DNA from 4 places in the Rhizobium binae genome. Region 2 is predicted to be linked to each of the others. Evidence: predicted binding sites of a transcription regulator. Region 2 holds the regulator's gene; each other region holds the start of a gene.
The links. Region 2 encodes PhoB, which activates phosphate uptake and scavenging genes when phosphate is short. Its sites were predicted from a motif close to TGTCATNNANCTGTCAT; they were not measured.

Region 1 (2,196 bases), 1.3 Mb from region 2:
CCGCTCGAGCTGCAGCCGCGCGAATATACCGGCACGAGCGTGCGCTTCTTCGCGATCCTCAATGCCATCAAGCTCATCCCCTATTTCGCGCTCGGCCAGCTCGACACGCAGAATCTCGCGACCTCGGCGACGTTGCTGCCTTTCGCCCCGCTTGCCACGCTTGCCGGCGCCTGGTGCGTGCGCCGCATGAAGCCGGAGATTTTCTATCCCTTCATGTATGCGATGGCCTTCATCGCCGCCTTGCTGATCGTGCGCGAGGGCCTTGGAGGGTAAGGGCGGTCCTGCCGTGTCCTTAATTGAAATCGACTTCACTAATTATGCAGCAATTCGAAGTGGAGTAGCGTCCCGAGCGCGCCTGAAAAGACGCGCAGCGCTCTCCTACGCTGCAACGCACAATTTTCTTGCCGCCGCGGCCGGTTTGACGTAGCGTTCCCGCCATGTCGAACACGGACCCCTTCTCTGCAATTGCCGATCCGAACCGGCGGTTTCTGCTGGAGGAATTGCGGCGTGCGCCCCGGACAGTCAATGAGCTTGCCGAGGGCCTGCCGATCAGCCGCCCCGCTGTTTCGCAACACCTGAAGGCGCTGCTCGACAGCAACCTCGTCTCGGTGACGTCGGAAGGAACGAAACGCATCTACGCGGTCAATAACCGCGGCTTCGACAAGCTCAATCTGTGGCTGGATCAGTTCTGGGCCTGATCGCCCTCCCCTAAACGTGTCGCGATCTTTCAGATGCGCTTCGCACGCTTTAGGTCTTTGTTTCCACGCATGTCTTTATCGCAATACCGCTGCACACTTTTGCGAGACATGCTCTCAGACCGCCGGGCCCAATCATGCGAGCGCGATCTACCGCGCCAGATGCAAAAGCGCCAGCCGCGAGCATCGGGCTGGCGCAATTCTGGTGTTAAATCACCGGGTCTTGCAAATTTTAGGCGGAATGGATGGTTTACCTCTTACGCAAGATGATCGTCCGGCGACCCTTGGGAAGATCTAATGGACGGATGACTTGAGACGCTGAATCTCGTCCTTGATGCGCAGCTTGCGGCGCTTGCATTCGGCAATTTCCGTATCGGAGATAGAGGGAGCTGTTCTAAGTGCATGCAGCTCCTCCTCGAGAGCGACATGCTTTTTCTGGAGTGATTCAAGATGAGCTTCAACTGTCATTTGACCCTTCCTTCCTCTTACCCTCCCCGGCCATCATCGTCGGGGATCAAGGTGTCAACGCGCCGGACTGTGACATATTTTTGAAGGCTTGTCGAAGGCGAAAAGATGAAGATGAGATGGCAAATTCATGATCAAGACTAACTAGCCGTTACCCGTATTTGGTGATAGGAGCTTGCGGAAATCATCGGCAGATCGGACAAGATCCGAAGACGATAACGGGGAATACATATGGCCGATCAGGAACAGGCGGAAATCAGGCTCATGGTGGCGCGTCTGCGTCAGGAGCACGAGGATTTCGACGCCGCGATCAACGCCATGATCGAGACCGGATGCGACGCTTTGCGAATTCAGCGCATGAAAAAGAAGAAGCTCGTTATCAAGGACAAGCTCTCCAAGCTGGAAGATCAGATCGTCCCTGATATCATCGCCTGATCGTATCGCTTGAAAGGAACAGCGGCAACGATGACAGACAGACCACCCGTCGCCATTATCATGGGCAGCCAATCCGATTGGGAAACCATGAAGAACGCGGCCGATACGCTGGAAGCCCTCGAAATCCCGTATGATGCGCGCATCATCTCGGCGCACCGCACGCCCGACCGCATGGCGAATTTCGCCAAGGGCGCGCGCGCCGAGGGTTTCAAGGTCATCATCGCCGGCGCCGGCGGCGCCGCCCATCTGCCGGGCATGACCGCATCGATGACGCCGTTGCCGGTCTTCGGCGTGCCGGTCCAGTCGAAAACCATGTCCGGCCAGGACAGTCTTCTGTCCATCGTCCAGATGCCGGCCGGCATTCCTGTGGGAACCCTCGCCATCGGCAAGGCGGGCGCCGTCAACGCCGCCCTTCTCGCCGCCGCAGTGCTTGCGCTTTCCGACGAAGAAATCGCCGAGCGGCTCGACGAATGGCGCGAACGTCAGAGTGCCAGCATCGCCGAATACCCGATGGACGACCAATGACCGTAAGAACGATCGGCATTGTCGGCGGCGGCCAGCTCGGCCGCATGCTGGCGATTGCCGCCGCCAGGCTGAATTT
Region 2 (2,196 bases):
CCGCCATGTTCCACCTCGGCAACCTCGTCGAGGAGAACGACACCGACAAGATGTTCACCAATCCGGACGATCCGCGCACCCAGGACTACATCATGGGTCGCTTCGGCTGATTGCGGTTATCCGAAGCCTTCCCGTTATTCGAGGACAAAGCCCCATGGCATCGACACATATTTATTCTGCCTATGATGATGATCTGAAGTTCCTGTCCAGGCGGATTTCCGAGATGGGCGGCCTGGCCGAGCAGATGGTCGCCGAATCCGTCCGGGCGCTGGTCAACGGTGATACCGCGCTGGCGCAGAAGGTCATTTCCGACGATGTGATCCTCGATCACACCGAGCGCGAGATCGGCGACAAGGCGATCGTCACCATCGCCCGCCGCCAGCCGATGGCCTCGGACCTGCGCGAAATCATGGGTTCGATCCGCATCGCCGCCGATCTCGAACGCGTCGGCGACCTCGGCAAGAACACCGCCAAGCGCGTCATCGCCGTGCAGAGCACCGGCGTTCCCCGCAAGCTCGCCCGCGGTCTCGAGCACCTGTCCGAGCTGGCGCTTGTCCAGCTCAAGGAAGTGCTCGACGTCTATACGACGCGCGCCGCCGACAAGGCGAATGCCATCCGCGAACGCGACAACGAGATCGACGCGATGTACACGTCGCTGTTCCGCGAACTCCTGACCTATATGATGGAAGATCCGCGCAACATCACGAGCTGCACGCATCTTCTGTTCTGCGCCAAGAACATCGAGCGCATCGGCGACCACGCGACCAATATCGCCGAAACGATCTACTACATGGCGACCGGCGCCCAGCCGGAAGGCGACCGTCCGAAGGACGACAGCGCCAACACCGTCGGTGCCGCCACGGAATAACCGTGCCGAACCAGCCCATTGCGTGCGCGCCCGTCCGGGCGCGCAAAGCGGTCGCAGCCAATTTCTGATTTTGCGCGGGATCCCTTGCTTAAATCATTCCCGGTTTAAGGATCGTGCGCGAGGAGACGGACACGCATGATCCCGAGAGTTGCAGTTGTTGAAGACGAAGAGGCCCTCAGCGTGCTTCTCCGCTATAATCTCGAAGCGGAAGGCTTCGAGGTCGATACCATCCTGCGCGGCGACGAGGCCGAGATCAGGCTTCAGGAGCGCACGCCCGATCTCCTGATCCTCGATTGGATGCTGCCCGGCGTCTCCGGCATCGAGCTCTGCCGGCGCCTGCGCATGCGGCCGGAAACCGAGCGGCTGCCGATCATCATGCTGACGGCGCGCGGCGAGGAGAGCGAGCGGGTCCGCGGGCTGTCCACCGGCGCCGACGATTACGTCGTCAAGCCGTTCTCGACCCCCGAACTCGTCGCCCGCGTCAAGGCCATGCTGCGCCGTGCCCGCCCGGAGGTGCTGTCCTCGGTGCTGAAATGCGGCGATATAGAGCTCGACCGCGAAACCCATCGCGTCCATCGCAAGAGCCGCGAAGTTCGCCTCGGCCCGACCGAATTCCGCCTCTTGGAATTCCTGATGTCGTCGCCGGGCCGCGTCTTCTCCCGCTCGCAGCTGCTCGACGGCGTCTGGGGCCACGACATCTATGTCGACGAACGCACCGTTGACGTCCATGTCGGCCGCCTGCGCAAGGCCTTGAACTTCTCCAACATGCAGGACGTCATCCGCACCGTCCGCGGCGCCGGCTATTCGATGGAAGCCTGAGGCTGAGGGAGTGTGGGGTTGGCGTTCCGCCGGTGCAGCCTTTCCCAGGCCTTCATCGCACCGGCGCGGCGTATGAGCGGGCACCAGCTCACCTCTGTCATCCAGGCACCACCTCTCCTCCGTCATCCCAGGGCTTGACCCTGGGATCCATGCGGCTGGCGCTGCGGGAGGAGCGATGGCATTCAACTGCAGGGAAATTATCGAAGCCGGGTGCCTGGTTGTGGATCCCAGGGTCAAGCCCTGGGATGACGGAGTGTGGGTTGGCGTTCTCGCCAAACGCACCGCTGACGTAGCTTGTGAAGCGGCGCTTCTGCCGTAACTTCATCGCGCCGGCGAGGCTTATGCGTCTAGGCACCACCTCTCCTCTGTCATCCCAGGGGCCTGACCCTCGGATCCATGCGAAGAGCACGAGAGAAGCCGCAGCCCGAATTCGCACAGCGTCGAGGAAAAACCTACAGCTTCCCACTCCAACCAATAAAAAACGGGCCACTCGGCCCGTCTTCTGCATT
Region 3 (2,196 bases), 780 kb from region 2:
TGAACCAAGGCAATGTCATTGCGCTCGCCTATCACGTCGATTACTGGAATTATCTCGGCTGGGCCGATACGCTGAGCTCCAAGGAAAACACCGAGCGCCAGTACGGCTATGCCAGGACAATGGGCCGCAGCAACGTCTATACGCCGCAGGCCATCGTCAACGGGCGCGGTCATCTGGCCGGCTCCGATCTCACCGGAATCAACCGGCAGATCGACGTTTACAGCGGCGAAGGTAACGGGCTGACCGTTCCCATCAGCGCATCGATGCGTGGTGACGAATTGGAGATCAAGATCGGCGCAGGGCAGGGCAAAGCCAATGTCGTCATGGTCTATTTCGACAAGGAAAAGACGATCGACGTCGAAAAGGGTGAAAACAGCGGCAAGAAGATCGCCTATCTGCACAGCGTCACCAATGTCGAAACCGTCGGCATGTGGGATGGCAAGGCGACCAATCTGACGCTGCCGGCAAGCGTGCTGCAGCGGCCGCAGCTCGAGGGTTGCGCTATCCTGCTGCAGTCGGCGACCGCGGAAGGCGATCCGGCCGCGATCCTTGGCGCGACCGTGGTGCTGGCGGGTAAAAATATCTGAGATTTCATCCTATACGGATGAAGGTCCGGGCGGCCCGGCTGAACGTATTCGGGGCTGGGGTTAAGGTCGATACGCTCCGCCGGGCCCTTTGGCGCGCTGGCGCCAAACCGGGATGCATAATTCTCCTGCAAATGAGGCGCTGTTTTGACTGAAATGCGGCGCTGCCGAGAAAGCATCGCATCTGTCCACAGTCCACTGCAGTCGAATGTGACGGGCCGCACTCTTGCAATTTGTGGCGGCTCGGGCAAACTGTCATTCTCCTGTCACAAGCGGAGGCCTTGGAGACCTGATGACAGATCAGCCGGATTTGCGACACGGCGAAAGCCGCTCCGTCGACAATAGTTCCTCGGTCGTCGTCGATCTCAGGGAGTACAGACAAAGCAAGGACCCGCTTCCGGTGACTTTCCATAGGCGCGAACTCGATGCGATCCTCTGGATCTACGGCCGCATGGTCGGCGAGGGCGAATGGCGCGATTACGCCATCGATCACCTGAAAGACAGGGCGGTGTTTTCCGTCTTCAAACGCTCCGGTGAAATGCCGTTCTTCCGAATCGAAAAGAACCCGAAGCTCGCCGCCAAGCAAGGCGCCTATTCCGTCATTAACGTCAACGGTATGATCCTGAAGCGCGGACACGAGCTGAACCAAGTGCTGAAGGTATTCGACAAGGCCTTGAAGCTCGTCGATAAGTAAGCCTCGTCAGCGTGCAGACAGCGTCCCGGGATAAACGGATGGATCCGGATCGGTCGTCATGCCTTCGCCGAGGCTGCGCTGCATGAACATCGTATCCAGCCAGCGCCCATGCTTGTAGCCCGTGCCCTGCATCAGGCCGACCTCCACGAAACCCGCCTTCAGATGAAGCGCGATCGAGGCGGGGCTTGCGCCGCCGATGACGGCCACCATCTGACGAAAACCGAGGGCAGTGCAGCGGTCGATCAACTCGCTCATCAGCACCTTGCCGATGCCTTGACCGCGGGCTTCGGGCGCCAGGTAAATCGAATCCTCGACCATCCAGCGATAGGCCGGGCGGGTGCGGAAGGCCGAGGCATAGGCGTAGCCGAGCAGGTCTCCATCCGCATCGACTGCGGCGATATAGGGATATCGCTGGTCGATGATCGCCGCAAAACGTTGCGCCATCTCGGTCTCGGAGGGCGGTGTGATCTCGTAGCTTGCAACGCCGTTCAGGACGGAGTCGCCATAGATCCCGGTAATGGCGGGGATATCGGCCTCAAAGGCGTCGCGCAGAAGAAAGGACATCGGGCAGCTGGTCCAGCGGCGGGGCAGAGCTCCTCTAAAACCATTCCTCCGAAAACGGCGCAACAAAAAAGGCGGCCGAAGCCGCCTTCAGACTGCTGACAAACCCCTGGCGATGCCGGGGGTTTTGTGATTCATTGGGACATGTTGAAGAAACCCTCTGCCGAACAGACGGCGATCGAGATGGTGACGCTCGATAGCCTAGTGCCGAAGGATCACCTGCTTCGCAAGATTGATCAGGTGATCGACTTTTCCTTCATTCATGATCGTGTGGCTTTGCTTTACTGCCCGGACAACGGCCGGCCAGCGCTTGATCCGACCTTGATGTTCAGGGCCTTGTTCATCGGTTATTTGTTC
Region 4 (2,196 bases), 350 kb from region 2:
GCGAAATGTTCAAGCACATTGTCGGCGGAGACCTCGCAGCGCAGGTGCAGAAGGTGCTCGGCGCGCAGCCGGCCTTCCCGCTCTGCCGACTGGATGGCATCGGCCATCTCGCGCATCTCGCCATGTTCGAAGCCGCCGTCCTCGTCCGCTCCCATGCGCAGGCAGTCGAACACCGTGGTGATGCCCGATGTGACGATCTGCGCATCATGTGCCTGGACCGCGGCGGTCTTGTTCCAACGAATGCCGGGGCGCGGCTGATAATGGCCTTCGAGATGGTCGGTGTGCAGCTCGACGAGGCCCGGAATGATAAAGTCGCCTTCGAAATCTTCGCCGGCTACCGAATTCCCTTCGGAAATGTCGGCGATCTCGCCGTCGCGGATGAGGATCGATCCGGCGAGGACGTCATCCTCGAGAACGATGCGGGCATTCGAAAACACGGTCTCTTTGCTCATCTCGTCAGGTCTTTCAGCTTTTGGCGCCGGAAAGCGGCAGCCAGGAATGAACTTTGAACGGGGCGCCGCGCGTCTCCTCGACGAAGACGGCAAGGCTGGAAATCGACAGCGGCCGGCCGGTGAAACCGGCAAAACGCTCGGTCAGAATCGCCTTCATCACCTCGGCGCGGGTTTCGGGCACTTGCCCGCTCAGCGTCATGTGGAAGCCGAAATCCTCCATGACGTAGGGATAACCCCAGCGCTGCAGATTGGCGCGCTGGCTGTCGCTGAGCTTCTGCGGATTGCGCCTGGCGATATCGGCCTCCGACAGCGCCGCGCGAAACGGTTCGAAAGACTTTACCACCTTCGCGGCGAAATCCTGAAGAGGTTGATGAAGGGAACTGGGGACGAGCGCAAAAAAACGGCCGAGCTGGCCGAGCACGAGTTCGGGAATCTCGAAGGCCGGCGTGCGCGCGGCAAAATCCTCGGCAAAGGCCATCAGGTCCTTTTCGGTGACGGAGGCGGCAAGCGCAAACGGTGCCTTGATCGTGGCATGGAAGCCGTAGCGGCGTGGATCGGCGGTCAGTTCGAACTGCTCTGCCTGGCCGAGCTGCTCATAGGCCGGGGCAGGATAGGTCTCGCCGGTAAAGGCGTCGCGGCCGAGCCAGCGCGAGGCCGCGCCGGTCAGGGGATCATCCTTCGGCGGCGAGAAATAGAGAGCGTAGCGCAAGGCTTTTGTCCTGGGGATCATCGAAACGGGGGAGCGCAATGTGCAGTGATTTGGCGGCGAACCGCAAGCAGGCTCCCCGGCTAAAAGATTTCCGTGACAGAATGATGATGGCGGCATCGCCACCACTGCCTTGTGATCGATCAGTGAGCCCTGGGCCCATCAGCCGATGGCGCCGATGATGGTGGCGTCCCGCGGTTCGAATCCCACTGGTAGCGCATCTGGGCTGAGGATAACGGAAACGATCTGCGGCATAATGCCGTAACGAGGGACGAGCACGCTTTGAGCGCCGGTCGATTTGATGCCTTCAAGCAGCCCGTTGTCGATATTCTCCCAGCCCTCGGAATGGAGATTTCCGAACGTGCCGGTCTCGGTGAGAAAGATCACGCCGCTGCCGGCAAGCGGCCCGCGGCCGAAGGCGTGCGTCAACAGCGCCCAGATCAGGCTGAACCCCCGATAAAGGGCCACATCTCGCGACCGCCGCTCGATGCGGCTCTCTCGGGGGACCGCGTCAGGGCCGCGGCGCCTTCCCGAAGGGAAGATGCACAAGCCTCGACGCCCCGGCGTCTTCGAGGCGGTAGTCATTCGGCTGACTCTGCGTCGCTTGCATTCGGCAGCACGTTGGCGATCTAGGTGGTCAAACACGCAGGAAGCGCAGGTTGATCCTATCGCGTCCAGCCGACCCAGCTCGCCATTGTCACAAGGCTCCTCACCCTGAAACGCCAATCAGCCGTAGCGGCCGGTGATGTAGTCTTCCGTGCGCTTGACCTTCGGCGACTGGAAAATCTCAGCGGTCGGGCCGTATTCGATCAGTTCGCCGAGATACATGAAGGCGGTGTTGTCGGAGATGCGGCTTGCCTGCTGCATGTTGTGAGTGACGATCACGATCGTGAAGTCGCGTTTGAGCTGTGAGACCAGCTCTTCGACCTTGGCGGTCGAGATCGGATCGAGGGCCGACGTCGGCTCGTCGAGAAGCAGCACCTCAGGGCGCAGCGCCACACCGCGGGCGATGCAGAGACGCTGCTGCTGACCGCCGGA

Region 1: the regulator PhoB is predicted to act here: its motif matches at 1,269-1,285, upstream of J2J99_RS18700 (YdcH family protein).
Region 3: the regulator PhoB is predicted to act here: its motif matches at 838-854, upstream of J2J99_RS20970 (DUF2794 domain-containing protein).
Region 4: the regulator PhoB is predicted to act here: its motif matches at 1,255-1,271, upstream of J2J99_RS00970 (DUF1045 domain-containing protein).

The regions. Positions count from the first base shown of each region.
Region 1 covers NZ_CP071604.1:3,817,624-3,819,819, forward strand. Annotated here, with positions in the region: gene J2J99_RS18690 (sulfite exporter TauE/SafE family protein) at 1-273, shown strand, start outside; gene J2J99_RS18695 (ArsR/SmtB family transcription factor) at 438-698, shown strand; gene J2J99_RS18700 (YdcH family protein) at 990-1,163, opposite strand; gene J2J99_RS18705 (YdcH family protein) at 1,392-1,595, shown strand; gene purE (5-(carboxyamino)imidazole ribonucleotide mutase) at 1,626-2,120, shown strand; gene J2J99_RS18715 (5-(carboxyamino)imidazole ribonucleotide synthase) at 2,117-2,196, shown strand, end outside.
Region 2 covers NZ_CP071604.1:558,688-560,883, forward strand. Annotated here, with positions in the region: gene pstB (phosphate ABC transporter ATP-binding protein PstB) at 1-110, shown strand, start outside; gene phoU (phosphate signaling complex protein PhoU) at 155-868, shown strand; gene phoB (phosphate regulon transcriptional regulator PhoB) at 1,004-1,687, shown strand; gene J2J99_RS02725 (hypothetical protein) at 1,785-2,042, opposite strand.
Region 3 covers NZ_CP071604.1:4,292,523-4,294,718, reverse strand. Annotated here, with positions in the region: gene J2J99_RS20975 (DUF1223 domain-containing protein) at 1-587, shown strand, start outside; gene J2J99_RS20970 (DUF2794 domain-containing protein) at 877-1,278, shown strand; gene J2J99_RS20965 (GNAT family N-acetyltransferase) at 1,285-1,842, opposite strand; gene J2J99_RS20960 (IS1182 family transposase) at 1,984-2,196, shown strand, end outside.
Region 4 covers NZ_CP071604.1:213,344-215,539, forward strand. Annotated here, with positions in the region: gene J2J99_RS00965 (alpha-D-ribose 1-methylphosphonate 5-triphosphate diphosphatase) at 1-452, opposite strand, end outside; gene J2J99_RS00970 (DUF1045 domain-containing protein) at 466-1,161, opposite strand; partial or broken gene J2J99_RS00975 (PhnE/PtxC family ABC transporter permease) at 1,324-1,602, opposite strand; gene pstB (phosphate ABC transporter ATP-binding protein PstB) at 1,885-2,196, opposite strand, start outside.